3 regions of the Massilia orientalis genome follow, and region 1 is predicted to be linked to each of the others. Evidence: predicted binding sites of a transcription regulator. Region 1 holds the regulator's gene; each other region holds the start of a gene.
What was found. The regulator FNR, encoded in region 1, switches genes on or off when oxygen is low (the NO sensors DNR and NnrR bind a similar motif). The targets are predictions, from matches to a motif close to TTGATNNNNATCAA.
Positions count from the first base shown of each region.

Region 1 (9,765 bases):
CCTTCAACAGGCTGCGGCGGGTCGGATCGGGTTGCTTGTCATCGTTCATGATGGTCCTCATGCGGCAATCGGGTCGGCGCTATCGAGCACGGCGAACGCCTGCGCTTCGATCGACAGGAAGGCGTCGACGACGCCTGCGACGATCCGGTAGAAATTCGCGTCGGCACTCCCCGCGATGTCGGCCAGGCAGGCCGCGTACCAGGGCCGGACATGCGTTTCGAAAAAGGCTTTTTGCACGGCGAGGCCGCGCGCCGGCATGCCGGGGCCGCCCTGGATCAATACGCGCATCGTCTCGCACAACGTGCCGAGGTGATCCTCGAACTCGCCCACGCCTGGCGCCCGCGCGAGACGCAGGCGCGCGAGGTCGTGGCGCAGGTCGGCCAGCGGCGCATCGTTCAGGTGGCCCGTGATGTAGAAGGAACCGTAAGGATTCAGCGGCGGCGTGCCGGTGCTGATGAACATGGCCGAGAATTCATCCGCCGCGGCGGCCGCATCGACGACGCTGGCGGCCTGGGTCAGCTTCAGCCAGGCGTCCTCGAGCGCGAATTCGCCGGCGGCGCCGATCGGATCCGCGGCGGCCAGCGCCGCGAGCAGCGCGGCGTCGGGCGGGGCCAGCAGCAGGCGTGCGAACAGCGCGTAGAAATCGGCGCGGGCCTGGTCCTCGTCGGCCAGCGGCGGCGCGACAGCACTCTCAACGCCGTCATGCAAATTGGATGAAGCTGAACGCTGTTCGACGGACATGGTTCTCCCGTTGGCAAATATTCATGGGAAGTGTAATCCTTGACAACGCGAAGGCGCGCACGCTTGACGTCCACGCGACACTTCGTTGGCAACGCAACCAACGTCGGGACAAATTCCCTCGTTGCAGTAGGGCTTCACGTCTATAATCGAGACATCACCCGAAGGTACTTGCCATGATTGCCGCTGATACCACATCCGCACCCCTCGTCAACGTCACCGCACTCAAGTCCAGTTGCGCGGCCTGCAGCATGCACCAGCTGTGCCTGCCGATGGGCCTGGAAGACGCGGACATCGACCGCCTGGACCAGATCATCGGCAAGCGCCGCCGCCTGGAGCGCGACGAGCCCCTGTACAAGATGGGCTCCCCGTTCCGCAACCTGTACGCCGTGCGCTTCGGCCACTTCAAGACGTACCAGATCAATGCTTCGGGCGAAGCGCAGATCACGGGCTTCCAGATGGCCGGCGAGCTGCTCGGCATGGACGCCATCAGCGCCGACCGCCACCACTGCGACGCCGTCGCACTGGAAGACAGCGAAGTGTGCGAGATCCCGTTCGGGAACCTGCAGGACCTGTTCGGCCAGGTGCCGACGCTGTTGCGCCACTTCCACCGCATCATGAGCCAGGAGATCACGCGCGAACAGAACGTCATGCTCCTGCTGGGGAACATGCGCGCCGAGCAGCGCTTCGCCGTCTTCCTCATCAACCTCTCGGCCCGCTACGCGGCGCGCGGCTATTCGTCCACGCGCTTCCAGCTGCGCATGTCGCGCGAGGACATCGGCAACTACCTGGGCCTGACGATCGAGAGCATCAGCCGCCTGCTGTCCCGCTTCAAAAAGCTGGGACTCGTGCAGGTCGACAAGCGCGAGGTGGTGCTGCTCGAACCGGCGCGCCTGAAGGCGATGGCGGCCGGGACGGAGCAGTGCAGTCCGATGGCCTGACCTTTCGGTAGTTTCCGCTCTCCCCGTCCGCATCGACAATGCGGGCAAAGGAGATCCCCCATGCATATCAAGTTCATCCCCGCCGCCCTCCTGCTGGCCGCGGGCACCGTCCACGCGCAAGACGGCGCCGTGCAGATCTACGGCCGCCTCAACGTCGCCCTCGAACACGCGGAATCGTCATCCGGCCCCGGCCTCGCGCGCCTCGTGAACAACCGCTCCGTGCTGGGCTTCCGCGGCGGCGAAGACCTGGGCGGCGGCCTGAAAGCCATCTTCCAGATCGAAGGCACGCTGTCGCCCGACACGGGCGCCGGCGCCCTCGCCGCACGCGACACCCGCGTGGGCCTCGCCGGCACGTGGGGCACGCTGTTCGCGGGCCACTGGACGACGGCGTACAACGGCGCCACGTCCGGCCTCGACCCGTTCTATCCGACGACGGCGGGCTACATGAGCATCATGGGCAACGGCGCCGCGGGCGATGCGGACAACGTCAGCGACAAGTCGTCGTTCGACCGGCGCCAGTCCAATTCGATACATTACTGGAGCCCATCCTGGCATGGCCTGTCGCTGCGGGTGACGCACGGCCTGAACGAGGAAAAGCCGGCAAGCGGCGCGAAGCCGTCGCTGACGTCGGCCGCCGCGATCTACGAACGGGGCCCGTGGTATGCGGTGCTGGCGGGCGAACGCCACCACGCGTACCAGGGGCCGGGCCTTGACGACACGGGCGCGAAAGCCGCCCTCGCCTACCAGTTCCCGCAGACGCGCATCGCGGTCGTGGCCGAACGGCTGAAGTACGGGACGGGCGCCGGCGCGCTGGCGCGCAACGCCGTGTACCTGTCGGTGTCGCATCAGATGGGACCGCACGGCATCCGCATCGGCATCGCGCGCGCCGGTGACGCGAGCGGCCCGGCCGGCACGCGCATCGGCTTCGTGCGCGCCGGCGCGGGCACGGGCGCCACGCATGCGACGCTCGGCTACGACTACACGCTCAGCAAGCGCAGCAGCCTGTACGCGTACACGACGCGCCTGGACAACCGCGCGAACGGCGTCTACGACTTCGCGATCAACGGCCTGGGTGCCACGCCGGGCGCGACGCTCAAGGCGTACGTGTTCGGCATGCGCCACAACTTCTGATCAAGCGTGCTTTTGCGCCGCGATCCAGCGCTCGACGATCTCGCCCAGCACGTTTAGCGGCACGGAGCCGTTGCGCAGCACGACGTCGTGGAACGCGGGTAGCGAAAACTTCGCGCCCAGTTCCTGCTTCGCGTGCTCGCGCAGGTCGACGATGCGCAGCATGCCGATCATGTACGCGCACGCCTGGCCCGGCCACGCGACGTAGCGCTCCACTTCCTGCGCGCCGATGCCGTAGGCGATGGCCTGCTCGCGCGTCCAGCCCTTCGTGTGCAGGCCCGTGTCGACGACGAGCCGGCGCGCGCGGAACAGTTCCGAGCCGAGGGCGCCCAGCAGGCCCGCGACGTCGCCCTCGTACCAGCCCTGCTCCACCGCGAGCCGCTCCGCATACAGCGCCCAGCCTTCGCTGTGCGCGCTGCCGCCGCCGAAGATGCGCTGGGCGCGGAACTTGGGCAGGTCCGTGCGCTCCTGCTGGATCGCGAGCTGGAAGTGGTGGCCCGGGACGGCCTCGTGGTAGGACAGGCTGCGCATGCGGATCACGTCGAACGTGGGCCCGCGCATCGGCACCCAGAAGATGCCGGGGCGGCTGCCGTCCGGCGCGGGCAGCGAATAATGCGCCGCGGCCGACGGCTCCGTCAACGGCGGCTCGCGGCGCACGTCGACCGGCGCGCGCGGCTTCAGGTTGAACAGCGCGTCGCTGCGTTTCGATGCGTCCTGGACGATGCTTGCATAGCGCTGCAGCAGTTCGGGGCGTGGATCAGGGTTACCCGACCCCGCGGTCTTGGGCTGGAACGTCGCATCCAGCTGCTTCATGCGCTCTTCGATGCCGCCTTCCGCGTAGCCGAGGGCGCGCAGGTGCTTGTCCATCTCGGCCTCGATGCGCGCCACTTCGCGCAGGCCGATCGCGTGGATCTCTTGCGCCGTCAGATTCGTGCTCGTGTAGGTCTTCAGCGCCTGCTGGTAGGCGGCCGCGCCGTTCGCCAGGCGCGCGATGCCGGCCGTGTCGTTCGTCTGCGGATGCAGCTCGGCCATGTAGGCCTGCACGCGCAGGTACGCGGGGCGGATCTTCGTCTCGACGATGCGGGTGGCGGCGGCGATGGCGTTGGCGCGCGCATCCGGCTTGAGGTCCGCGAGCTTTTCGGTGCGCTGGGCGAACGTGGTCACGAGGACGTTCTGCTCGGCCGCCGGCTTCAGGAACAGGTCGACCTGGTATTGCGCGCGCTCGAGGATGAAGCGCGGCGGGACCAGGCCGCGCGCCGTGGCGGCGCGGGCGCGCGCGAGGGCCTCGTCCATGCGCGTGGCCACCTGGTCCAGGCGCGCCAGGTAGCTGGCGACGTCGGACGCGCGGCGCAGCGGATGCGTCGTCGTCATGAAGTTGACGAGGCCGACCTGCGTGCCGCCGAACTGGTTGAAGACGAACTGGTAATCCTCGTATGGCGCGCTGGCGACCGTGTTGGCCAGGCTCCAGCGCATCACGGACGCCGACGTGCGCTGCTCTTCGCCCAGCGGTCCGGCGAGGAATTTGTCGAGGCGCGCCACGCCGGCCTGCGCCAGCGCGATCATCTTCTTGCGGTGCGCCTGCGTCAACGGCGTGAGCTGGCGGTCGAGCGCATCCTGTTCGGCGCCGTCGAAGTATTGCGTCGACGTGGCGAGCTGCGGATTGGCGCGGACCCAGTCGGCGGCGAAACGGTCGGACCAGGTGTCGAAGGCGGCGTCGGGTTTGACCGCCTGCGCGGTTTGCGCGGCCGCCGCGATGTTGGGCGCGGCGGTGCCGAGGACGAGGGGAACGAACAGGGTGGCGATGGCGGCGGCCGTTCGGGCGCGCGCGTGAAGACGGGGTTGTGGCATCTCTCTCTTCCAGTGGTAGTGGGTTCTTGTTCCCGCCGGGTAGGCTGGGCGAGGAAGAATCTACCATGGATGAGTACCAAATCGTCGCCCCTGCGAAGGCAGGGGCCTGATTTTGCTCGCGTATCGACTGCTCAAGGAAACCTGGGTTCCCGCCTTCGCGGGAACGACGGCTAATCGGCGTCCGCCACGATCTCCAGCGCCCGCGCGCCATCCCACCCCTTCGCCAATCGCCAGTCGCGCAACGCCCCTTCCACGACGACCTGCCAGTGCGTCCGCTCCAGGTCCGGCAGCGCGACGCTGAACGAGCCGTCCGGCGCGGGCTTCACGAACACGCGCAGGTCGCGCCGCGGCAGGGTCGGATGCGCGAGGTAGAGGGTGAACGGCGCCGCTTGTCCCGCCAGGCGGCCAGCCAGCGTGCCCGCGCGCGGATCGTATTCCGCCCGCAGCGACAGGCCCAGTGCCGTGGCCGCGCGGTCGCGGCGCAGGTCCTGGTTGATGGCCTTGCCCTGCTTGTAGTAATCGTCGACGACGAGGGCGTCCGGGTGGCCGGCGGCGAGCCAGGCCACGTAGCCGCCGCCGGCCAGCACGGTCGCCGGTCCGAGCATCAGGAGCCACGGCCAGCGGTGGGTGTACCAGGGAGTCGGAGTCGCGTGCATGTTCTATCCTTATCAGTTCAGCGCGGCACGATGAAGACGGCCTTCTCGGTCACGCGCAGTGCGGGATCGTCCTGCGCCGTCACGGTGAACGTCAGCGCATTCGATCCCGTGCGTGCGGCGCCGTGGTCGACGCGCACGCGCACGGGTACCGCGCGCGCGGAGGCCCCGTCCAGTTCGACGAGGTCTTCGTCCGCGATGGCGGCAGACGGGATGCCGGAGACGCCGATGTGGAACCGGTGCGGACGTTCGCCCGTGTTCATCAGCTGCAGGCGGTACACGTTCTCGATCTTGCCGTCTTCGACTTCGCGGCCCATCGAGCCGCGGTCGCGGATCACGTCCAGCTTCAGCGGCGTGCGCAGCGCCAGCGCGCTGCCCAGGCCCGCCGCCATCAGGACGAACACGAGGCCGTAGCCAAGCGTGCGCGGGCGCAGCAGGCGGGCGCGAATCTGCTTCGCGTTCCAGCCGCCGGCGAGTGCGTTCTCGGTCGAATACCGGATCAGGCCACGGGGCCGGCCCACCTTGTCCATCACGCCGGAGCAGGCGTCGATGCAGGCGGCGCAGCCGATGCATTCGTACTGCAGGCCGTCGCGGATGTCGATGCCGACGGGGCAGACCTGCACGCACAGGCTGCAGTCGATGCAATCTCCCTTCGCGGTATTGCGCGCCATGCCACGCGGTTCGCCGCGCGCCGCGTCGTAGCTGACGATCAGCGTGTCGCGGTCGAACATGGCGCTCTGGAAGCGGGCGTACGGGCACATGTACTTGCACACCTGCTCGCGCATCCAGCCCGCGTTGCCGTACGTGGCGAAGCCGTAGAACAGGATCCAGAACGCTTCCCAAGGGCCGAGACCCAGGTGCGCGACGGCGTCGCCCAGCGCACGGATCGGCGTGAAATAGCCGACGAAGGTAAAGCCCGTCCACAGCGCGACCGTGCCCCAGGCGAGGTGCTTGGCGCCACGCTTGCCCAGCTTTTCGAGCGTCCATGGCTGGCGGTCGAGGCGGATGCGTGCGCTGCGGTCGCCTTCGATGCGGCGCTCGATCCACAGAAAGATCTCCGTGTAGACCGTCTGCGGGCACGCATAGCCGCACCACACGCGCCCCGCCACGGCGGTCACGAGGAACAGCCCGTAGGCGCAGATGATCAGCAGGCCCGCGAGATAGATGAAGTCCTGCGGCCACAGCACGAGGCCGAACAGGTGGAACTTGCGCGCGCCCAGGTCGAACAGCACGGCCTGGCGGCCGTGCATGGACAGCCACGGCAGGCCGTAGAACAGCGCCTGCGTGAGCCAGACGCAGGCCCAGCGCAGGGTGGCGAACGGCCCCTTCACCTCGCGCGGATGGATGTCCTCGCGCTTGGCGTACATCTTGATGACCGCCTCCTTGGGTGCGCGCGCGTTCATTTTGCCGCCACCTCGTGGGGCGTGCCCGGCGCGTTGGACAGCGACCACACGTAGGCGGCCAGCACGTGCGCCTTGCCTTCGCCGAGGAATTCGCCCCACGCGGGCATCGTGTTGTTGCGGCCCTTGCGGATCGTCTCCATGATCGTCTCCGCGCTGCCGCCGTACAGCCATACCTTGTCCGTCAGGTTCGGCGCGCCCAGCATCGGATTACCGTGCGCCTCGGGGCCGTGGCACGCGGCGCAGGCGGCGAATTTCGGCTTGCCGAAGGCGACCTTGATCGGGTCGGCCGGCGCGCCGGAGAGACTCATCACGTAGTGCGCGACGTTCTCCACGTCCGTGTCGGAACCGAGCGCCGCGCCCATCGGCGGCATCTGGCCGTTGCGGCCCTTCATGATCGTTTCCTTGATCACGGACGGCTCGCCGCCGTACAGCCAATCGGTGTCCGTCAGGTTCGGATAGCCCTTGTTGCCGCGGGCATCCGAGCCGTGGCACTGCGCGCAATACGTGAGGAACAGGCGCTCGCCGATGGCGCGGGCCTGCGGGTCGCTCGCCACGTCCTTGAGGTCGCGCTTCAGGTATTGCGCGAACAGGGGGCCGTAGTCGGCATCGGCCTTCGCCAGTTCCCGCTTGTACGCGCCGGCCGATTGCCAGCCGAGGCGGCCCGCATAGCTGCCGAGGCCCGGATACAGGACCAGGTAGCCGATGCCGAACAGGATCGTCAGGTAGAACATGAACATCCACCAGCGCGGCATCGGCGTGTTCAGTTCCGTCAGGTCCTCGTCCCACACGTGGCCCGTCGTCTTCTCGGGCTGGCCGTGTTCGTCCAGGCGCACCTTGTGGCGCGACTGCGACCACAGCAGGATCGCGCAACCGGCGATGCCCAGCACCGTGATCAGGACGATGTACCAGTTCCAGAAACCGCTCGTGAAGTCAGACATAGTCGTCCTCCACCTCGTCATCATCGGCAAAGGGCAGCGCGGCCGTCGCGGCGAAGTCGCGCTCCCTGCGCAACAGGAAGGTCCACGCAAGAATGCCCAGGAAGGTGGTGAAACTCACGACCGTCATCACGCGGCTCGCGTCGTCGAAAATATGTTGGATGGCCATGTCGGTTCCTAGTTCCGATTCTTGATCTGGGTGCCGAGACCCTGCAGGTAGGCGACCAGCGCGTCCTGCTCCGTTTTATCCGCCAGCTGCGCCGGCGCGTCCTTGATGTCCTGTTCCGTGTACGGGACGTTCAGGCGCTGCATCGCGCGCATCTTCGGCACGATCGACTGCGGGTCCAGCTTGGCCGTGGCCAGCCACGGATAGCCGGGCATGTTCGATTCCGGCACGACGTCGCGCGGGTTGTCGAGGTGGGTGCGGTGCCACTCGTCCGAGTAGCGGCCGCCGACGCGCGCCAGGTCCGGGCCGGTGCGCTTGGAGCCCCACTGGAACGGGTGGTCGTAGACGAATTCGCCCGCGACCGAGTAATGGCCGTAGCGCTCGGTCTCGGCGCGGAACGGGCGGATCATCTGCGAGTGGCAGTTGTAGCAGCCTTCGCGGATGTAGACGTCGCGGCCGGCCAGGCGCAGCGGCGAATACGGCTTCAGGCCGGCGACGGGTTCGGTGGTCGAATGCTGGAAGAACAGCGGCACGATCTCGACGAGGCCGCCGAACGAGACCACGACCAGCACGAGGCCGATCAGCAGCCAGGGGTTCTTCTCGATCCACTCATGGGTGAATTTCATGGTTATGCTCCTGCGTGTTCTGTTAGGCGTGTTCCGGGACCGCATGCGTCCTGCCATGCGAAGGCAGTGCGGGGATGCGGGCGTCGACGGACTGCGTGCCGCGCATCGTCAGCCACGTGTTGTACGCCATCAGGCACATCCCGGTCAGGTACATCAGGCCGCCGCCGAAGCGGATCACGTAGTACGGATACGTCGCCTTGACGCCTTCGACGAAGGTGTAGGTCAGCGTGCCGTCCGGGTTCACGGCGCGCCACATCAGGCCCTGCATCACGCCGGCGATCCACATCGCGGCGATGTACAGCACGATGCCGATGGTGCCGAGCCAGAAGTGCGTCTCGACGAGCGCCATGCTGGCCATCTGCTTCTTGCCGGCGAGGCGCGGGATCAGGTAGTACAGGGAACCCATCGTGATGAAACCGACCCAGCCCAGCGCGCCGCCGTGCACGTGGGCGATGCCCCAGTCCGTGTAGTGCGACAGCGAGTTGATCGTTTTGATCGACATCATCGGGCCCTCGAACGTGGCCATGCCGTAGAACGACAGCGACACGATCATGAATTTCAGCAGCGGATCCGAGCGCAGCTTGTGCCACGCACCGGACAGGGTCATGATCCCGTTGATCATGCCGCCCCACGACGGTGCCAGCAGGATCAGCGAGAACACCATGCCGATCGACTGCGTCCAGTCGGGCAGCGCCGTGTAGTGCAGGTGGTGCGGACCGGCCCACATATAGGTGAAGATCAGGGCCCAGAAGTGCACGATCGACAAACGGTACGAGTACACCGGACGCTCGGCCTGTTTCGGAATGAAGTAGTAGACCATGCCCAGGTAGCCGGCCGTGAGGATGAAGCCGACGGCGTTATGGCCGTACCACCACTGGATCATCGCGTCCTGCACGCCGGCGTACATCGAGTACGACTTGAACAGGGTCACCGGCATCGACATGCCGTTGACGATGTGGAGGATGGCGACGGCGAGGATGTACCCGCCGAAGAACCAGTTGGCGACGTAGATGTGCTGCACGCGGCGCTTGACGATGGTGCCGAAGAAGACGACGGCGTATGCGACCCACACGATGGCGATCAGGATGGCGATCGGCCATTCCAGCTCGGCGTATTCCTTGCCGCGCGTGAAGCCCAGCGGCAAGGTGATGGCGGCCGACACGAGCACGGCCTGCCAGCCCCAGAACGTGAAGGCGGCCAGCCGGTCGGAGAACAGCCGCACCTGGCACGTGCGCTGCACGACATAGTAGGAGGTGGCGAACAGGCCGCAGATGCCGAACGCGAAGATCACCGCGTTCGTGTGCAGCGGCCGCAGGCGGCCGTACGT
Region 1 covers NZ_JASNRB020000006.1:164,451-174,215, reverse strand. The annotation lists gene QPK29_RS11305 (twin-arginine translocation signal domain-containing protein) at 1-49, opposite strand, end outside; gene QPK29_RS11300 (TorD/DmsD family molecular chaperone) at 58-708, opposite strand; gene fnr (fumarate/nitrate reduction transcriptional regulator Fnr) at 915-1,679, shown strand; gene QPK29_RS11290 (porin) at 1,740-2,810, shown strand; gene QPK29_RS11285 (DUF885 domain-containing protein) at 2,811-4,655, opposite strand; gene QPK29_RS11280 (FixH family protein) at 4,826-5,311, opposite strand; gene ccoG (cytochrome c oxidase accessory protein CcoG) at 5,329-6,711, opposite strand; gene ccoP (cytochrome-c oxidase, cbb3-type subunit III) at 6,708-7,649, opposite strand; gene QPK29_RS11265 (CcoQ/FixQ family Cbb3-type cytochrome c oxidase assembly chaperone) at 7,642-7,815, opposite strand; gene ccoO (cytochrome-c oxidase, cbb3-type subunit II) at 7,824-8,438, opposite strand; gene ccoN (cytochrome-c oxidase, cbb3-type subunit I) at 8,461-9,765, opposite strand, start outside.

Region 2 (9,765 bases), on a different contig from region 1:
GACGTCGCGGCGCTGCCGCGCTCCAGCGGGATCGCCTGGGCGTGCGTGATCTTGACGAGTTCGCAGCGGACGTGCGCGGGCGTCGACGCGAGGTAGAAGCGGGCGGGGTTGGCCGCGTCCAGCGATTCGAAGACCACTTCAGCGCTGCCCATCGGGACATACAGGCCGTCGCGCGGGGCCAGCTCGACTGCCTGCCCGTCGACGGTGACACGGCCCGCGCCGCCCGCCACGTTGATGATGCCCAGCTCGCGCCGCGCCAGGAACGGCTGGCCGGCCGCGGAAGGCGGCTCCGTGTGGGTGGGCAGGGCCAGCGGGCCGGCGACGGGCGCCGCGCCGCCGATGACGAAGCGCTCGTCGTGGCAATAGTTCAGCTTGACGGCGTCCGGCGCGAACATCCGGTCGATGAGGTAGCGCTGGCGCAGCTGCTCGTTGCTGGCGCCCGCCATCATGTCGGGGTGGGTGGCGTAATACGTCTTGTCGAACACGGAGGTCTCCTCGCGATGAATATCGGTTATCGATAACAATCATATCAGGGTATTTCAAAAAGTAAAACCCCGCGGGAGGCGCGCCGGCACAAAAAAAATGACCCACCCCGACGAAGTCGAGGCGGGCCGAATACGGGACTGGAACGTACCCGCAAGGAGATCGCCATACCGGCACGAACCGGCCATGCCCGAGCGTACAGCGCAAGTTAACGATAACAAAACTTGTCGTCCAGATCAATAGATTTCGTCGAACCCCGGCTTTCCTCCTCGCCGCGGTGCATTTGTCATCGGCGCAACACATGGAGGTAACGATAACAAATTTTCATCCATTTCGTTGTGCTCGTGTTACGATCGCCAGCGCTATCGATAACACAACAGTCAAAGGAGGAGGCAGTGCCGTCGGTGGCATCCAATGAACTGGTTAGCAAACATATAAGGACAATCATGTATAACCATTCGCATCTGAGGTGGAATGCGTTGCGCGGCAACGCAAGCGGAAAGATGGTGGCATTGGCACTGGCGTCCGCGCTGGTGCTCGTGGGGAGCGGCGCCAGGGCCGTGACCTTCGTCGCCACGCCGATGGTCCAGCCGGTCGTGAGCGGTACCGGCTTTCGCCATCCGGGACTCGGCTTCACGCCGGAGCAGCTGGAGTACGTACGCCAGCAGATCCGCGCCGACGTCGAGCCTTATAAATCGTATTACGACATTCTCGCGACCGTGTGCTGCAACTACGCGAACATCAACCTGCAGCCCACGAACCGCGATGCGACGAAGGTCGATACGCCGAACACGCCGAACTACAACAGTACGACGGCGCAGACGCGCATGATCAACGATTCGCAGGGCGCGTTGACGCAGGCGATCCTGTACTACGTCACGGGCCGCAACGAATACCGGCGCAACGCGATGCGCATCCTGCGCACGTGGAGCAATATGAACCCGAACGGGTACGCCTATTTCCCCGACGCGCACATTCACAACGGGGTGCCGCTGTCGCGCATGCTGATGGCCGCGGAGATCATGCGCTATACGCCGGCCGATCCGACCTATACGGATTACCCGCTCGCGTGGACCGACACCGACACGCAGAAGCTCAAGGACAACCTGGTCGATCCGATGGAGCGCACCTTCTTCTCCAGTAACGAGCGGTTCAGGAACCAGCAACAGTATTCGCTCGTCGGCCGCATCGCCGGCGCGATCTTCACCGACAACCGTGCGCGCTACGACGAGTCGGTCGAATGGCTCACCGTGAACGCCACCTCGACGCGCCAGGACATCAACGGCGCGATCATGTCGGCGATCGCCCGCATCGACGCGGACGACCCGCTCAACAAGACGGGCAAGACGTTCTACGAAGTGCAGGAGATGTCGCGCGACGGCGCGCACGCGGGCGACAACGTCGACATCCTCGGCGGCCTGCTGCGGCTCGTGACCGCGCAGGGCACCAGGGTCGATCCGTTCACCGGCAAGCCCTCGTCCGGCGGCGACGCCGTGAGCGTCTACCGGTTCGGCGACGACCGCCTGCTGCGTGGCGCGAACGCCTACGCCGAATACATGCTCGGCTACGACACGCCGTGGGCCGACACGACGGGCGGCACGTCCGGCATCTCGCCCGCCTACCGCGGCCGCCTGTACGAGGTCGACGCGATCGCGGAGATCTACAACACCTATAAATACGTGGAAGGCGTGAACGTGGACGCCGAAGCGCCTTACCTGGCGACGGCGGCGGCCCATGCGAACGGCCCCGCCATCCCGTGGGGAGCGGCGACGCCCAACAACAAGGACATGGGCCCGACTGCCATCTTCACGTTGCCGCAGGCCCTCACCGGGGTGCCGCTGCCGGCCGGCACGGCGGGCATCCTGGAGACCGAACGTAAATCGGTCTTCCTCGACGGCGGCTGGACGATGCAGACCGAGGGCGAGCGCACCTACGGCCACGGAAGCGTGACGCCGGCCGGCGCCACCATCGTATTCCACGACGTGCAATATGCGGACCGCTCGAAGTACGCGCCGGTCGGCATCATGGTCCGTACCAATGCGCCGGTCACGCTGTCCGCGAGCGCCAGCCGCGACGCCAGTCCGTGGTCGCTGATGACGGTCCCCGACACGCACGGCGAATGGCGCTACATCGTGCCGGACACGTCGGCCGCCGCCATCGGCGGCCGCGCGCTCGGCGACAACATCATGTTCTTCAAGTTTTCCGGCCCCGAGGGCGCGACGGTGGACGTCGACTACGTGAACATGGCCGCGCCCACGCAACTGACGCCGCCGCGCTTTGCCATGCCCGTGTTCCCCGTCACGGAAATCGTCGTGCAGGGCATGCCGTATCGCGCGAGCTATGCCGCGCTTGACGCCAACACGGCGGACAGCGTCGCGTACGAGGCCGTCCGGCTGCCGGCCGGGGCGACGGTGAACGCGTCCAGCGGCGCATTCGACTGGACGCCGACGCCGGACCAGGTGGGCATGCACGACATCGTTGTCGCCGCGACCGACGGCGTCGCCGTCAGCACGATGACGGCGCGCCTGAACGTGCAGCCGGACCGCGCGTCCGCATTCCAGGCCGCGCTCGACGGCTACGATCCGTCCGCCGCCTACACGACGCCGTCGCTGGCCACGTTCAAGACGGAGCTGGCGCCGCTGCAGCAGCAGATGGCGACCGTGTCCGATGCGGATTTCCCGGCCCTGCTGAAGGCCGTGCAGGCGGCCGTGCGCAAGCTGGAGCTGGTCAATCCGAAGGTCGCCTCCGACGGCAGCCTCGACTGGAGCAAGAACATGGTGACGACGATCGGCTTCGGCGCGGACCGTCCGGCGCTGCTCGTCGACAATAACTACAACAGTTATTCGGGCGACCTGCGCGCGCCGATCACCATCGACTTCGGCGAGAACTACCGCGTGGCCGTCGGTGCCTTCGGTATCCAGGCCCGCTACATGTTCGGCAACCGTTCACAGGGCGCCAACGTGTACGGGTCGAACGACAACGTGAACTGGACCCTGCTCACGAGCCGCGAGACGACGGATACAAGCGGACGCAACTTCGAGATGGAAGTCATCCCCGTGCTGGCCGGCCTGGAGACACAGCCCTACCGTTACTTCATGGCGCGCGTCGACCATCCGGGCCCGCCGACGGATCCGGCGTATCCCGGCATTTCGTCGTATGGCGAGTTCCGCTTCTACGGCACCCGCTACGACCTGCTGGCGCCCGTCGACCTGACGGCCAATGTCAGGATCGCGCGTTCGGGCCTGACGATGAACCGCTTCACCCAGAAGTACACGGGCACGGTGACGTTCACGAACACGACCGGGACGGCGCTCGAGGGACCGCTGCAGTTCCGCCTCGCCGGTCTGACGAACGGCGTCACGCTCGACAACGCGACAGGCGTGAAGGACGGCGTTCCCTACGTCACGCTGAACGAAGCGGAACTTGCGCCGGGCCAGACGGCGACCGTGACCACGACGTTCTCGAATCCAGCGAAGGCCACCATCGCCTACACCCCACAACTGTTCAAGGTTAAATACTAGGAGACACATGATGCAGTCCATCACACGCCGCGCGGCCCGGCTGCTGGCCGCAACCTGGATGTGCCTGTGCGCCGGCGCGGCGCTGGCCGTGCCCGTCCACCACGTCGACATCGATACGTCGGCGCTCGGCACGGGTACCGCCTACCTGGGCATGTCCTTTCTCAGCGTCGGCGGCGCGACGCCGGCCAGCGCGTCGGTCACCAATCTCGCGGCCGACCTGCTGGGCGTGCCCGTCGGCACCGGTTCCGTGGCAGGCGGCCCGCCGGACGCGCTGACGTTCTCGAGCGAGGCGGGCGGCGGCGACTGGTTCCAGGCGATCCAGCTCGGCGGCCACGTCGGCTTCGACGTCAGCTTCCTGTTCGGCGACGGCACCGACGGCAGCACGTTCAGCTGGTCGCTGTTCGACGACACGCACTACCTCGGCATCGACGGCGACCTCGGCAGCATCGCCCTTCATCCGGACGCGGCGCCTGACGGGCGCCTGACCATCACGCCGGACAATGCGTTCACAGCCGTGCGCGCCGTGCCGGAGCCGTCCACGCTGCTGCTGGTGGCGCTGACCGGCTGCGTGCTGGCGGCAGTGCGGCGCCGGCCGGCCTGACGGTCCGCGGTGGCGCGCCGCCGGGCGCGGCCACCGCCTTCGGGCCCGGATCCGCGCGGGCCCGATGCGCCGCTACCGTCCGCCGGACTTGCCGCCGCTGCCGGCCGGCGTCGGCGGACTGCCGAGTACCTTGCGCAGGGCGTCGGCCTGGGCGTTGCTCTCCTTGCTGTCGATCGCCTGCAGCGCCGTCATCGGCTTGCCGTAGTAGGCCTCGGTCAGGCGCTGGTTGTAGCGGACGTCGTTGATGCCCACCGTGGCCGCGTTGCCGAACAGGCCCTTGCTCCCCGACCACGCGACGACGTCGCCCGCCGTGGAGCCCTGGGCCATGCGCGCGAAGTTGACGACCGTGAGGCCGGCGTCGGCGCTGAGCGAGAAGTTGTTACGGTTGCGGAAACTGTCGACGGCTTTCTGGTTCAACAGCACGAGGGCGATCGGCCCGCCTTCCACGCCGGCCTGGAGTCCGATGCTGAGGCCGCCGGTGTCGAAGAACACCGGGTTGCCCCAGGCCCCATCCGCTTGCCGGACCATCAGCACGCCCGCGCCGCCGGCACCCCCGACGCCGAGCGCGGCGCGGCCATAGGTGGGCACGATGAAGACGCCGCGGGCGCGGCCGAGCAGGGCCGGCATGCCCGTCTCGTTGCTCATCGTATGGACGACGCCCACGGCGTCGCTGACGTGCCTGACCGCGGCCTGCTGGCGCCGCGTGGCGGCGTCGTTGTCGGTGCCGTGCGCCGCCTGGCCCGCCGCCGCGGACCGGGACGCGTGGGAATCCTGCGCGGTCGCGGCGGGCACTGCGAAAGCGAGCATGAGCAGGGCGGCGGCACCCAGCAGGGCATGCCGCAGGACGGACCGGCGCCGGCCAGTGCGAGGCGGCGGCGGCGTGCGTGGCATCACGTGCATCATGATGTTCTCCTCGGTTCGGCCGAACGAATAGGCGATGAAGGTGGAGGATAGGATCGCCGCCGGATGCGGGTTTGACATGTATCAGTCGTGCGCCGGTGCGTATCATGGGCCATGGTCTACCAATTACTCGCCGTCATGGTGCTGCTCTTGCACCTGGGCTTCATGCTGTTCGTCGTCGCGGGTGCGGCGCTCGTCGCGCGCCGGCGCCGGCTGCTGCCGCTGCACCTGGCCGCCGTCGCCTGGGGCATCGCGATCGAGGCCACCGGGGCGGCCTGCCCCCTGACCGGGCTGGAGAATCACCTGCGCATGCTGGCCGGGGCCGGGGGCTATGCGGGCGGTTTCGTCGATCATTATCTTGTCGCGCTCATCTATCCGTCCGGTCTCACCCGCCCGATGCAATGGGGACTGGCCGCGGCCGTGCTGGCGCTGAACGTCGTGCTGTACGCGCGCATCGTGCGCGGCGGCCGGGACGACCGCGATTGATCCGGATCCGCGGCTGGCGTGGACGGGACGCACTTGCACGGGACCGGGCGGCATGAGATCGTAGGAGGCCACGACAGGAGAAGACATGCCGACAGCCATGAAGACACCGGGCCCCGACCATCCGATCACGATCACGCCTGCGCCCGGCCGCGTGACGGTGCGCGCCGGCGGCGCCGTGCTCGCCAGCAGCGACCGCGCGCTGGCGCTGCGCGAAGCCGATTATCCGCCCGTGCTGTACATCCCGCGCGAGGACGTGGCGATGGACCGCCTGCAGCGCACCGAACGGCACACCCATTGCCCGTACAAGGGCGATTGCGCCTATTTCTCGATCGTGGACGCGGGGCCGCGGGGCGAGAACGCGGTGTGGAGCTACGAAGCGCCGTATCCGGCCGTGGCCGCGATCCGGGACCACGTGGCGTTCTATCCGGACCGCGTCGATGCGATCGAGACCCGTTGAGCCCGGCGGTGCGGGGGCGGGCAGCGCGCCGTTCGACGAGTTCACGCTGACGGGGCGCGCGCGCACGCATGTCCAGCAGTACGGGCAGACGCCGGGACAGCCCCGTTTCGCGGCGCGGCCCGAGGTCGCGGCGGCCTTTCTCGCGATGCGCGCGGCGGCCGCGCAGGACGGTATCGACATGCTGCCGATCGCATCGTGGCGTCCGTTCGAGGCCCAGGCCCGCAACTGGAACCGCAAGTTTTCCGGGCAGGCGACACTGTACGATTGCGCGGGCAGGGCGCGCGACCACGGGGCGCTGGCGCCGGCGGACATCGTCCGTGCGATCCTCAACTGGACAGGGTTGCCGGGCGCGACGCGGCGCCATTGGGGCACGGACATCGATGTGTTCGACCGCGCCGCGCACCAGCCCGGCTACCGGACGAAGCTGTTGCCGGACGAGGCCCGGCCGGACGGCGTGTATGCAGGCCTGCATGCCTGGCTCGACGCGCACGCGGCGGGCTTCGGCTTCTTTCGTCCGTACCGTACCCGCCGCCGCGGGATGTGCCCGGAACCGTGGCACCTGAGCCATGCGCCGTCGGCACAGGCGGCGCTGGCGGCCATCGATATCGACATGGTCGCGCGCGCGGTCCGCGGTGCGGATCTGCTGGGCCGCGAACTCGTGCTCGACATGTTGCCGGACATCTTCCGCGACCACGTGCTGGACGTGGACGGCCCGGACCCGGGGCGCGGCGGCAGTTAACCGGCGTCCTGGCCGGCCGTGCGGGCGAGGCGGTGCACGCCGCCCGCGTCGGCGCGGTCCGCGCGCACGGGGGGCGGCGTCAGGTGCAGGGTGGTGCGGGCCAGCGCGTCCATGCGCACGCCGAGCGGACGCCGCATCGGGCCGGGTTCCAGGCGGGTGGCGAACATCCACAGCACGGGGTAGTCGAGGGTCGTCGGGACGACCACGTTCAGGACCATCGCGAGTTGCCAGTCGGCGCACTGCAGGTCGTCGATCGCGATGAGCAACGGCTGGTTCGCCGCGCGGTGCTGCACCAGCGCGCACAGGGCGGCGGTCTGCAGCAGTTGGGTGGCCGGCACGGGCCACTCCGGTGCGGCGTCGACGAGACCGACGCAGGCATCGACATGGACCGGCGACACGCCCAGCGCGGCGCAGCGGCTGCGCACGAGGTCGGCCAGCGGGACGGCGTCGCTACCGGGCGCGGTGCCGGCGTCGGCCGGCAGGCCGAGCAGGGCGAGCATCAGGTCGGCGGCCGTGTGGACCGCGGGGATGCGGGCGCTACCGCCGTCGAGCACGACGCAGGTGTAGCCGCGCGCCCGGGCGTCGCGGGCGCCGAAGGACAACAGGGGCGACTTGCCGGCGCCGGCGACACCCTGCACGTCGATGATCCGCCCGCGGCCGCCGACGTGGACCGCGTCGATGACGGCGCGGCATTGCAGGCGCTCGACGTCCCATATGTCCGCCAGGTCCGGCACGGCGCGCGCGGGCGGCGCCTGGCGGGTCGGCGCCGCGTCGATCAGGGTCTCGACGCCGATGCCGTAGAACGCGGCCAGGTGGCGCACCGTGCGGTAGGGCACGGGGCGGCCGGATTCGGCGCGCTTGATGGCGGCGTGGGTGAGGCACAGTCTTCGTTCCTGGAATTGCGCGGACAAGGCCTCGCGTCCGCCGCGGCGCTGGCGCAGGGCTTTCAGGCTGTGCACGTCGAGCATGACGCGGGCGTCAAAGGGCTGGATGGGCGAGGAAGCGAGGTTGAATGTCATGGCACGTCCGGGAAAAGGCACCGCCCCGATGGCGGCGTTACTCATATTGCAAACGCCGTGCCATGGCGAAATCCGGGGAGACAGCCCCGATTTCGGCCCATCGGATGTTTCTGCGTGTAAAATTGCCATGTTTTTTACATGTAAAGCGATAACGTTGACGTTCCGCGCATGCTTGACTCCACCGAATATACCCAGACGTTGCAGCTGTCCGCGCAGGGCATGCCCGGACGGCCGCTGCTGGCGCTGACGATCCTCTGGCATCCCGACCCGGCGCGCATCGGCGAACAGTTCGTCGGCGATCCCGGCACGCTGGAAGTGAACCGCTACGCGCCGCTGTTCTATCGCCCGGGCCAGGCCGGCCTGCCGCTGGGCCACGGCACGATCTCGCGCGACCCCGTGCGGATCGCGCGCGGCGGCGACGGCGATGGCGAGGGCGTCGTCGTGCATTTCCCGGCGACCCGCATGCCGGTCGAGCTGAACGGCCGGGCCGCGACCGGGCCGGTCCGGTTCGACGCGGCCGACGTCGCGCGCGGCCAGGTGTTGACGCTCGGCCGCGCCGTCGTCCTGTGCCTGCACTGGATGGACTGCCTACCCAAGCACAACCCGGTGCCGGGACTCGTGGGCGTGGGCGCCGCGGCGATCGCGCTGCGCGACCAGATCCGCATGGTGGCGCCGACCGACATCCCCGTGCTGCTGCTGGGCGAGACGGGCACCGGCAAGGAAATCGCGGCGCGCGCCATCCACGCGCTGGGCCAGCGCGCGCAGGCGCGGCTCGTCGCCGTCAACATGGCGGCGCTGAACGAATCGCTCGCGGCCGCCGAGTTGTTCGGCGCGGCGCGCGGCGCGTACACGGGCGCGCAGGAGCGCCGTGGCCTGTTCGCGGAAGCGGACGGCGGCACCCTGTTCCTCGACGAGATCGGCAATGCGCCGGCCAGCGTCCAGCCGATGCTGCTGCGCGTGCTGGAAGGCGGCGATTACCGTCCGCTGGGCGCGACCCAGGACCGCAAGACGACGGCGCGCCTGATCGCGGCGACGGACCAGGACCTCGATACGGCCGCGTTCAACCAGGCCCTGTTGCGCCGGCTGGAGGGATTCGCGCTGCAGCTGCCGCCGCTGCGCGCGCGGCGCGAAGACATCGGCGTGCTGATCGTGCACCTGCTGCAGGCGCACGGCGCGCTGCCGGTGCTGCCGCTGGAACTGGTGGTGGAGATCGCGTGCTACGACTGGCCGGGCAACATCCGCCAGTTAAGTCACACGTTGCGCCGCGCCGCGCTGCTGGTGCAGCACGGCGGCACGCCGCAGCTCGAACAACTGGTGCGCCTGACGCCGGCCCCGGCCGGCAGCGCGGCGCGGCTGGTGCCGGCTGCGGAAGCCATGCCGGCGCGCGCGCCTGCCGGACCGGAGACGCCGCGCCGCAAGCCGTCCGACATCAGCGACGCCGAGGTCCTGCGGGCGATGGCCGGCAACGAGTGGAATATCCAGGCCGCGGCGCGCGACCTGGGCATCTCGCGGCCGACGATGTACAAGCTGCTCGATGCCCACCGCGAGATCCGCTGGGC
Region 2 covers NZ_JASNRB020000002.1:8,988-18,752, reverse strand. The annotation lists gene kduI (5-dehydro-4-deoxy-D-glucuronate isomerase) at 1-485, opposite strand, end outside; gene QPK29_RS02185 (putative Ig domain-containing protein) at 930-4,004, shown strand; gene QPK29_RS02180 (NF038129 family PEP-CTERM protein) at 4,012-4,605, shown strand; gene QPK29_RS02175 (lipid-binding SYLF domain-containing protein) at 4,678-5,508, opposite strand; gene QPK29_RS02170 (DUF2784 domain-containing protein) at 5,620-5,991, shown strand; gene QPK29_RS02165 (DUF427 domain-containing protein) at 6,077-6,448, shown strand; gene QPK29_RS02160 (M15 family metallopeptidase) at 6,429-7,187, shown strand; gene QPK29_RS02155 (P-loop NTPase family protein) at 7,184-8,206, opposite strand; gene QPK29_RS02150 (sigma 54-interacting transcriptional regulator) at 8,375-9,765, shown strand, end outside.
Region 2: a site for FNR is predicted at 5,580-5,593, ahead of QPK29_RS02175 (lipid-binding SYLF domain-containing protein). Genes of this name have one in related genera too.

Region 3 (9,765 bases), on a different contig from region 1:
TGTAGTCCATGTTGCGCTCCTTCGTATGCGGGCCGTCAGTGCGCCGCCGTGCTGGCCGACAGGGCCTGTACCAGCAGGTTCGCCTGTGGATTGCTGGTCTTGCCGTCGATGATGTCGCTGGCCGACAGGGTGCGGTGGTAGTAGGCGTTGTTCAGGTTCTGGTTGTAGCGCACGCCGGTCAGCTCGATGGAGGCGGCGTCGCCGAACACGCCGCGGCTGTCCGACCAGGCGACGACGTCGCCCGCCCCGGCGGAGCTCTGGACCATGCGGTTCCAGTTCACGACCGTCAGGCCGGCTTTCGCGTTCAGCGCGATGCTCGTCTTCTTCATGAACGCGTCCACGGCCTTCTGGTTGTTCAGTACGAATGCGAGCATGCCGCCCTGCGCGCCGACCTGCAGGCCCAGGCTCAGGCCCGCGGTGTCGTAGAAGACGGGTTGCGACCAGCCGCCGTCGGCCATGCGCAGCAGGAGGAGTCCTGCGCCGCCCTCCGCGCCCACGCCGATCGCCGCCCGCGTGTACTTCGGTACGATGAACACGCCTTTCGCGGCCGCCAGCAGGGCGCGCATGCGCTCGTCCATGTCGAGTTGGCGGACGACGCTGATGGCTTGCACGACGTGGCGCTCGGCGGCCGCCGACTGACGCGCGGCCGCGGATGTCGTGTCGGACCTCGGCGCGTCCTGCGCATGCGCGAGAACGGGACCTGCGAGCAGGGCGGCGGCGGCCCAGCGCAGGACATGAACGTTGATGATGTTCATCGCGAACTCCTTGGTTGGAACGGTTGTGTCGCATCAATCCTAGACGTGCCCGATGGGGTTGCGGTATGACCCAGATCAAGTATCGCGGTGAACGCTTGAATATGTTTCGCAAACCGAGATTTGATTTGGGTCATACCCAACATCATTGACGGGCCCTTATAGTCAGCTTTCTTGACGCCGCGCGGACCCTGCCATGCGACTTTTACGAATGCCGAGCTTGCCGATCATCGGCGGCGCGATGAAGAACACGACCTTGACGAAGCGCCTGGTGGCGGGCCTGGCCGTGCTGCTGCTGGCCGGCGCCGGCGCGTATGCGTGGAAGCTGTCGCGGCCGCAGGGGTCGGGGCCGGGTTTCGTCAGCGGCAATGGCAGGATCGAGGCCGTCGAGATCGACATCGCGGCCAAGCTGCCGGGACGCGTCGCCGACGTGCTGGTCGAGGAGGGCGACCTGGTGCGCGCCGGCCAGGTGCTCGCGCGCATGGACGACGCCGCGCTGCGCGCCCGCAAGAACGAAGCGCTGGCGCGCGAGCGGCAGGCACGCGACGCCGTGGCCGGCGCCGAGGCCCAGCTGGCGATGCGGCGCAGCGACCAGGCCGCCGCCGTGGCCGTGCGGACGCAGCGCGAAAGCGAACTGGACGCCGCGCGCCGGCGCCTGGCCCGCTCCACCGTGCTGGCGCAGGCGGGCGCCGCTTCGCTGCAGGATCTCGACGATGACCGGGCGCGCGTGGACGGGGTCCGCGCCGCGCTGGCGGCCGCCGGCGCGCAGTTGGCGGCCGCCGCGGCCGGCGTCGAGGCCGCCCGGGTCCAGGTCGTGCAAAGCCGCTCCGCCGTCGAGACGGCCGTCGCCACGACGGCCAGCATCGACGCCGACCTGCGCGACGAGGTGCTGGTGGCCCCGCGCGCGGGCCGGGTGCAGTACCGCGTCGCGCAGCCCGGCGAAGTGCTCGCGGCCGGCGGCAAGGTGGTCAACCTGATCGACCTCACGGACGTCTACATGACGTTCTTCGTGCCCGAGGATGCCGCCGGCCGCGTGGCGCTCGGCAGCGAGGTGCGCCTCGTGCTGGACACTGCGCCCGGCGTCGTGGTGCCGGCCACCGTCAGCTATGTCGCGAGCAGCGCGCAGTTCACGCCCAAGTCGGTGGAGACATCGAGCGAGCGCCAGAAGCTGATGTTCCGGGTGAAGGCCCAGGTCGACCGCGGCATGCTGGAACGCCACGCCGACCAGGTCAAGGCGGGCGTGCCGGGCGTGGCCTGGCTCCGTATCGATGCGTCGCGGCCGTGGCCCGCCGGACTGGCGCTGCGGAGCACGCCGTGAACGATGGCGGCGCCGCGTCGGTGGCCCGCCTTGCCGGGGTGTGCGTGCGCTACGGCGCGACGGCGGCTCTGGATGGGGTCGACCTCGACCTGCCGGCCGGGCGCATGACCGCCCTGGTCGGCCCGGACGGCGTCGGCAAGTCCAGCCTGCTGGCGGTCGCCGCCGGGGCGCGCCGCGTGGGCGCCGGGACGGTGCGCGTGCTCGGCGGCGACATGACCGACGCCCGCTGGCGCGCGACCGCCTGCCCGCGCATCGCCTACATGCCGCAGGGGCTCGGCCGCAACCTCTATCCGAGCCTGACCGTGGAAGAAAACCTGCAGTTCTTCGCGCGCCTGTTCGGCCTCGACGCGGGCCAGCGGCGCGCGCGCATCGACATGCTGGCCGCCGGCACCGGGCTGCTGCCCTTCCTCGGCCGGCCGGCGGGCCAGCTGTCCGGGGGCATGAAACAGAAGCTGGGCCTGTGCTGCGCGCTCGTGCACGATCCCGACCTGCTGATCCTGGACGAGCCCACCACCGGCGTGGACCCGCTCGCGCGCCGCCAGTTCTGGGACCTGATCGGCGCGATCCGGGACGCGCGGCCGGGACTGAGCGTCGTCGTGGCGACCGCCTACATGGACGAGGCGCGCCGGTTCGACTGGCTGGTGGCGCTGGACGCCGGCCGCGTGCTGGCCTGCGGTACGCCGGCCGGACTGCTCGCGCAGACGGGCTGTACGGATCTCGAACAGGCCTTCGTCGCGCTGCTGCCGGCCGAACGGCGTGCCGGCTACCGTCCGCTGGTGGCGCGCCCGCGCCCGCCCGTGGCCGGTGCCGAGGTGGTGATCGAGGCGGACAACCTGTCCTGCCGGTTCGGCAGCGTCGAGGCGGTGACGGCGGTCAGCTTCCGCATCGTGCGCGGGGAGATCTTCGGCTTCATCGGCTCCAACGGCTGCGGCAAGACCACGACGATGAAGATGCTGACCGGTCTGCTGCCGCCGAGCGCGGGGCGGGCCACGCTGTTCGGCGCACCCGCCGGCGCGCAGGGCACGGCGGCCCGGCGGCGGGTCGGCTACATGTCGCAAGGGTTCTCGCTGTACCAGGAGCTGACGGTGCGCCAGAACCTGCTGCTCCACGCGCGCCTGTTCGACCTGTCCGACGACGAGGCCGAGGCACGCTGCGCGGCGCTGGCCGGGCGCTTCGGCCTGGCGGCGCTGCAGGGCGCCGTGCCGGGCAAGCTGCCGCCGGGCGTGCGCCAGCGCCTGTCGCTGGCGGTGGCGCTGGTGCACCGGCCGGAACTCCTGATCCTGGACGAGCCCACGTCGGGCGTCGACCCGGTCGCGCGCGACGGCTTCTGGGAAGAACTGCTGACATTGGCGCGCCACGACGGCGTGACGATTTTTATTTCGACGCACTTCATGAACGAGGCCGAGCGCTGCGACCGCGTCGCGCTGATGCATGCCGGCCGCGTGCTCGCCAGCGGCACGCCGGAGGAATTGCGGGCCGGACGGGGCGCGGCCACGCTCGAGGACGCGTTCATCGGCTGGCTGCGCACCGCCGCGCCGGACGAGGAGTCACCCGCGCCGCCGCGCCTGGCCGCGGCCAGGGCACCGGCGCGCGGCGGCTGGCTGCGGCGCACCGGCAGCTACGCCTGGCGCGAAACGCTGGAACTGCGGCGCGACCCCGTGCGCACCATCCTCGCGCTGTGCGGCTCGCTGCTGCTGATGATCGTGATCGGCTACGGCATCGACATGGACGTCGAAAGCCTGCGCTTCGCGGTGCTCGACCGCGACGGCACCACGCTCAGCCGCGACTACGCGCTCAACCTGGCGGGCTCGCGCTATTTCATCGAGCGGCCCGCGCTGGCGAGCTACGCGGACCTGGACGCGCGCATGCGCTCGGGCGAACTGGCGCTGGCGCTCGAGATCCCGCCGGGATTCGCGCGCGCCGTCGCGCATGGCCGGCCGGCGCAGATCGCGGCGTGGATCGACGGCGCGATGCCGGTGCGGGCCGAGACCGTCGAGGGGTATGTGCAGGGGATGCACGAGGAATGGCTGCGCGGCCGCGCCGTCCGCGCCGGCGGCGCGGCCGGCGGCGTCGCCATCGAGACCCGGTTCCGCTACAACCCCGACGTGCGCAGCCTGCCGGCCATGGTGCCGGGGATCATGGCGCTCCTGTTGCTGATGCTGCCCGCCATGCAGGCGGCGCTCGCCGTCGTGCGCGAAAAGGAGACGGGGTCGATCGTCAACCTGTACGTCACGCCCGTGCGGCGCAGCGAATTCCTGCTCGGGAAGCAGGCGCCCCACGTCGTGCTGGCGCTGGTGAATTTCCTGCTGATGGTCGTCATGGCCGTCACCCTGTTCCGCGTGCCGCTGAAGGGCAGCCTGGCGGCGCTTGCGCTCGCCGCCTTGCTGTACAGCATCTGCTCGACCGGGATCGGCCTGCTGGCGTCGAGCTTCACCCGCAGCCAGATCGCGGCGCTGTTCTTCACGATGATCGGTACCATCGTCCCCGCCATCCAGTTCGCCGGCCTGATCCACCCGGTCGTCGCGCTGGAAGGTGCCGGGCGGCTGATCGGGGAAGCCTATCCGGCCTCGCACATGCTCACCATCAGCCGCGGCGTGTTCGGCAAGGCGCTCGGCGTCGCCGCGCTGGCGCCGGACTACCTGGCGCTGCTGGCGGCGATCCCCGTGATCCTCGGCCTCGCGATCGCCGCGCTGCCGAAGCAGGAGCGCTAGCGTGGGTACGGTGTCACTCCGGAAGGTAGGGCGCCTCGGCGTCAAGGAGTGGTGGAGCCTGGTGCGCGACCCGGTCATGCTGCTGCTGATCCTGTACACCTTCACCGCCGCCGTGTACATCGCCGCGACCGCCCAGCCCGAGACGCTGACGCGCGCCGCCCTGGCGATCGTGGACGAGGACCGGTCGCCACTGTCCCTGCGCCTGCGCGACGCCTACGCGCCGCCGCAATTCATGGTGCCCGAACTGATCACGCTGGGCGAGGCCGACGCACGGCTGGACCGCGGCCGCGCCACCTTCGTGCTGGTGATTCCGGCCGGGTTCCAGCGCCGCGTGCTGGCGGGCCGCGCCGCCGCGCTGCAGCTGAACGTGGACGCCACCCGCATGAGCCAGGCATTCACGGGCAGCGGCTACATCCAGCGGATCGCACAGGAGGAGATCGCCGGTTTCCTCGCGGGCGTGCGCGTGCCGGCCGCGCCGCCGATCGACCTGTCGATACGGGCCCGCTTCAATCCGGCGCTGGCGCCGTCCTGGTTCGGCGCGGTCGCCGAACTGGTCAACAACATCACGATGCTGTCCGTGATCCTGACGGGGGCGGCGCTGATCCGCGAACGCGAGCACGGCACCGTCGAACACCTGCTGGTGATGCCGGTCGGCCCGCTCGAGATCATGCTGGCCAAGCTGTGGTCGATGGGCGCGGTGGTGTTGCTGGCTACGCTCGTCGCGCTGCTGGGCATCGTGCGTGGCCTGCTGGACGTGCGGCTGGGCGGGTCGGTGCCGCTGTTCCTGGCCGGTACGCTGCTGCACCTGTTCGCCGTCACCTCGCTCGGGATCCTGCTGGCGACGCTGGCGCGCACCATGCCCCGGTTCGGGATGCTCGTGATCCTCGTGCTGCTGCCGCTGCAGATGCTGTCGGGTGCGACGACGCCGCGCGAGAGCATCCCCTCGCCGTTGCGGGAATTGATGCTGGCGGCGCCGACCACCCATTTCGTCGAACTGAGCCAGGCCATCCTGTTCCGGGGCGCCGGACTGGACGTGGTGTGGCCGCAGTTCCTGGCGCTGGCAGGCATCGGCGCGGCGCTGTTCGGCATCGCGCTGGCGCGGTTCGGGGCGGCCATGCGCCAGTAGGGACGTCGCGGCGGCGGTTCAGTGCGCGAGCAGCAGCGGCACCGGCGCGCGTTCCAGCAGTTCGCGCGTGACGCCGCCGAGGATCCATTCGCGATAGCGGCTGTGGCCGTAGGCACCCGCGACCAGCAGGCCGGCGCCCGTGCTGCGCGCCATGTCGATCAGTGCGGCGCCGTTCGTGCCGCGCGTACGCTCCACGATCACGTCCACCTGCACGCCCTGGCGGGCCAGGTACAGCGCCATGTCGGCACCCGGTTCCTCGCCGTGCAGCTCGGACAACTGGTCGGGGTTGACGAGGGCGAGCTTGACACTCTCGGCGCATTGCAGCAGCGGCAGCGCGCCCTCGATGGCGCGGATGGCCTGCATGCTGCCGTCCCACCCGACCACGGCAGTGCCCGGGATGGGCTGGCCCTGGTAGCCGTCCGGCACCACCAGCACGGGACGCGCGCCGTGCAGCGTGACATGTTCGGGCAAGCCGCGCACGCGCACGGGGAGGGCGGGATCGGGGTCGGTGTCCCGGCTCAGCACGATCAGGTCGGCATAGCGCGACTGCATGAGCAGCGCGAAGCCGGGCTCGTCGTCGACCAGGCGCTGCTCGAGCGACGCCACGCCCAGGCGGCGCGCGTCTTCCATGAACGCCTCGAGCCGCAGGCTGGCGGCGTCGCGCAGGCCCTGGAAGTCGCTGCCCGGCATCATCGGCGCGCCCATCGACCCGGTCAGCAGGGCGAAGTCGAGCCACGACATGCCGGTCATGGCGCTGCCGACGAGGTGGGCGTCGTGCGTCGTGGCCAGTTGGGCCGCGGCGCGCAACCGGCTTTGCTGCTGGTGGCTGCCGTCGATGTGAACTACGATGGTCTTGTACATGGTGTGTTCCTTTCAGGGCGTTGACCGATGGGTGCGTGACGTCCACATCACTGTATGCCGCCGGCACGTCGCCGTCAGGCAGCCGCTTGACGTAGATCAAAAACATCAAAACTTTCGTGGATAAAGCCCGAATTCACGCCAAACGCTTTGATATTGGCCAGGACAACCCCTATGATGGTCGCACTCATGTATTGACATGGCCGCCATGCAATCCGATTCCATCCACGTGCGTCTCGACTGGCTACTGGGCGCTTCGCGCGACCCGATGCTCGTGTGCGATCCCGCCGGCGTCATCGTCCGGGCCAACCCGCCGCTCGCGGCGTTGTTCGGCTGGCCGCTGGACGAACTGGTCGGCGAACCCGTCGAGGTGCTGGTGCCGGCGCATGCCCGCAGCCGCCACGCAGGCTTGCGCCGCAGCAGCGACGGCGCCCGCGCCATGGGCAGCGGGCGGTTCGCGGCGGTCGACCAGGCCGGCAACGAATTCCCCGTCGAGGTGAGCCTGGCCCGGCTGGACGCCGACGGCGGCCCGCTCACGCTGGCCACCGTCCACGACGTCCGCGCCCGCGTCGGCGCCGAGCAGGCGTTGCGCGACAGCGAAGCGCGCATGCGCGCCGTGTTCGAGACCGCGGCGGACGGCATCATCACGATCGACGAGCGCGGCCGGATCGAACGCGTCAACCCGGCCGCGGAGCGGATGTTCGGGTACGCGGAGGCGGAACTGGCCGGGCGCAACGTGTCGGTCCTGATGCCGTCGCCCGACCGCGAGCGCCACGACGGCTACCTGCGCCACTACGTCCGCACGGGCGAGCGGCGCGTCATCGGCAGCGGGCGCGAGGTGTACGGGCTGCGCAAGGACGGCGGGGTCTTCCCGATGGAGCTCGCGGTGACCGAAATGCGCATCGGCACGGCCCGCATGTTCACCGGCCTCGTGCGCGACATCACGGCGCGCAAGGACAGCGAACGGCATACCGGGACGTTGCTGCGCGAACTGCGCGCCGCGAACGAGGAACTGAGCAACTTTGCCTACGTCGTGTCGCACGACCTGAAGGCGCCGCTGCGCGCGATCGCCGCGCTCGCGGACTGGCTCGCGACCGATTACGCCGACCGGTTCGACGACGAGGGCCGCGAGCACATGCGGCTGCTGATCAGCCGGGCGCACCGGATGGGCAGCCTGATCGACGGCATCCTCCAGTATTCCCGGCTGGGCCGCGAAGGGGGCACGCTGCGCATGGTCGACGTGAACGCGGCCGTGGCGGAAGTCGTCGACCTGCTGGCGCCGCCGCCGTCGGTCGTCGTGACCGTGGCGCCCGGTCTGCCGCGGGTCTGGACCGAGCCGACGCGGATCCGCCAGGTCTTCCACAACCTGGTCTCGAACGCCATCAAGTACATGGACAAGCCCGAGGGCACCGTCGCCGTGGCCTGCAGCGACGACGACGGTTACTGGCGGTTCTCGGTGGCCGACAACGGGCCCGGCATCGAAGCGCGCCATTTCGAGCGGATCTTCCAGCTGTTCCAGACCCTGGCGCCGCGCGACCGGGTCGAGAGCACCGGCGTGGGCCTGGCGCTCGTCAGGAAAACCGTGGGGCTGCTGGGCGGACGGGTGTGGGTCGAGTCCGAGCCGGGCAAGGGCAGCACGTTTTACTTCACCCTGCCGAAGGCATGCCGCGACGGCGGATCGGAGCGACGATGAAATCCTGTAACAGGACGATCCTCCTCGTCGAGGACGACAAGGTCGACGTGCTCACCACCCGCCGCGCCCTCAAGGAAATCCATGTCACGAACCCGCTCGTCGTATGCGAGAACGGAGAAGAGGGGCTGGCGTGGCTGCGCGACAACGCCGACGTGCCCTGTCTCGTGCTGCTGGACCTGAACATGCCCGTGATGAACGGCATCGAGTTCCTCGAACACATCAAGCGCGACGCGCGCCTGCGCCGCATCCCGACCGTCGTGCTGACCACGTCGGAGGAGCAGGAGGACAAGGTCAGGACGTTCGATCTCGGCATCGCGGGCTACATGGCGAAGTCCGTGGATTACCGGCGCTTCGTCGAGATCATGCGGTCCATCGACCTGTACTGGACCATGAGCGAGCTGCCCTGACATGAACACGATGCTCGTGCTGCTGGTCGAGGACGACCTGGTCGACCGCATGGCATGCCGCCGGCGCCTGGGCGGGAACGTCGCCGGCCGGTTCCGGCAGGAGGATGCCGACGACGGCGAACGGGGGCTGGCCCTCGCCGCCAGCCTGCGTCCCGACTGCATCCTGCTCGACTACCACCTGCCCGACATGACGGGATTCGAGTTCCTGGCCCGGCTCGTGGCGAGCCCGGACGACGCCGTGCGCGCGATCCCGGTGCTGATGTTGACCGGCGCCGACAGCGCGGCCGTCGCCACCGAGGCGATGCGCCGCGGCGCGCGCGACTACCTGGTCAAGGACGCCGAGGGACGCTACCTCGAACTGCTTCCGGCGGCCATCGAGCGCCTGCTGCGCGAGCAGCGCCTGCTGAAGGAAAAGCGCCAGGCCGACGCCCGGTTCCGCACGCTGGTCGAGCAGACCCAGGCAATCAGCTACATCGTCGCGCCCGACCATCCCGACCGCCTGCACTACATCAGCCCGCAAATCGGCATGCTCGGCTACGCGCCCTCGCAATGGCTGGACACGCCCGGGCTGTACGCCGAGTGCATGTTGCCGGAAGAGCGCGCCGGCGTGCTCGCCGAAGTGATGCGCTGCCGCGCAGCCGGGCTGCCGCTGCGCCTGGAATACCGGTTGCGCACACGTACGGGCGCTGTCCTGTGGTTCCGCGACCAGGCCGACCTTGTGCACGACGACGCCGGCAAATCCCTGTTCATGCAGGGCACCCTGGTCGACATCACGGCGGGCAAGGAGGCCGAACGGCAGCTTACCGAGGCACGCGACGAGCTGCGCAAGCTGGCCGCGTACCAGGAACGGATCCGGGAGGAAGAGCGCCAGCGCATCGCGCGCGAGATCCACGACGAGCT
Region 3 covers NZ_JASNRB020000026.1:50,695-60,459, forward strand. The annotation lists gene QPK29_RS28795 (universal stress protein) at 1-10, opposite strand, end outside; gene QPK29_RS28800 (lipid-binding SYLF domain-containing protein) at 36-755, opposite strand; gene QPK29_RS28805 (HlyD family secretion protein) at 994-2,070, shown strand; gene rbbA (ribosome-associated ATPase/putative transporter RbbA) at 2,067-4,781, shown strand; gene QPK29_RS28815 (ABC transporter permease) at 4,783-5,907, shown strand; gene QPK29_RS28820 (universal stress protein) at 5,926-6,768, opposite strand; gene QPK29_RS28825 (sensor histidine kinase) at 6,974-8,458, shown strand; gene QPK29_RS28830 (response regulator) at 8,455-8,865, shown strand; gene QPK29_RS28835 (response regulator) at 8,867-9,765, shown strand, end outside.
Region 3: a site for FNR is predicted at 6,855-6,868, ahead of QPK29_RS28820 (universal stress protein). Genes of this name have one in related genera too.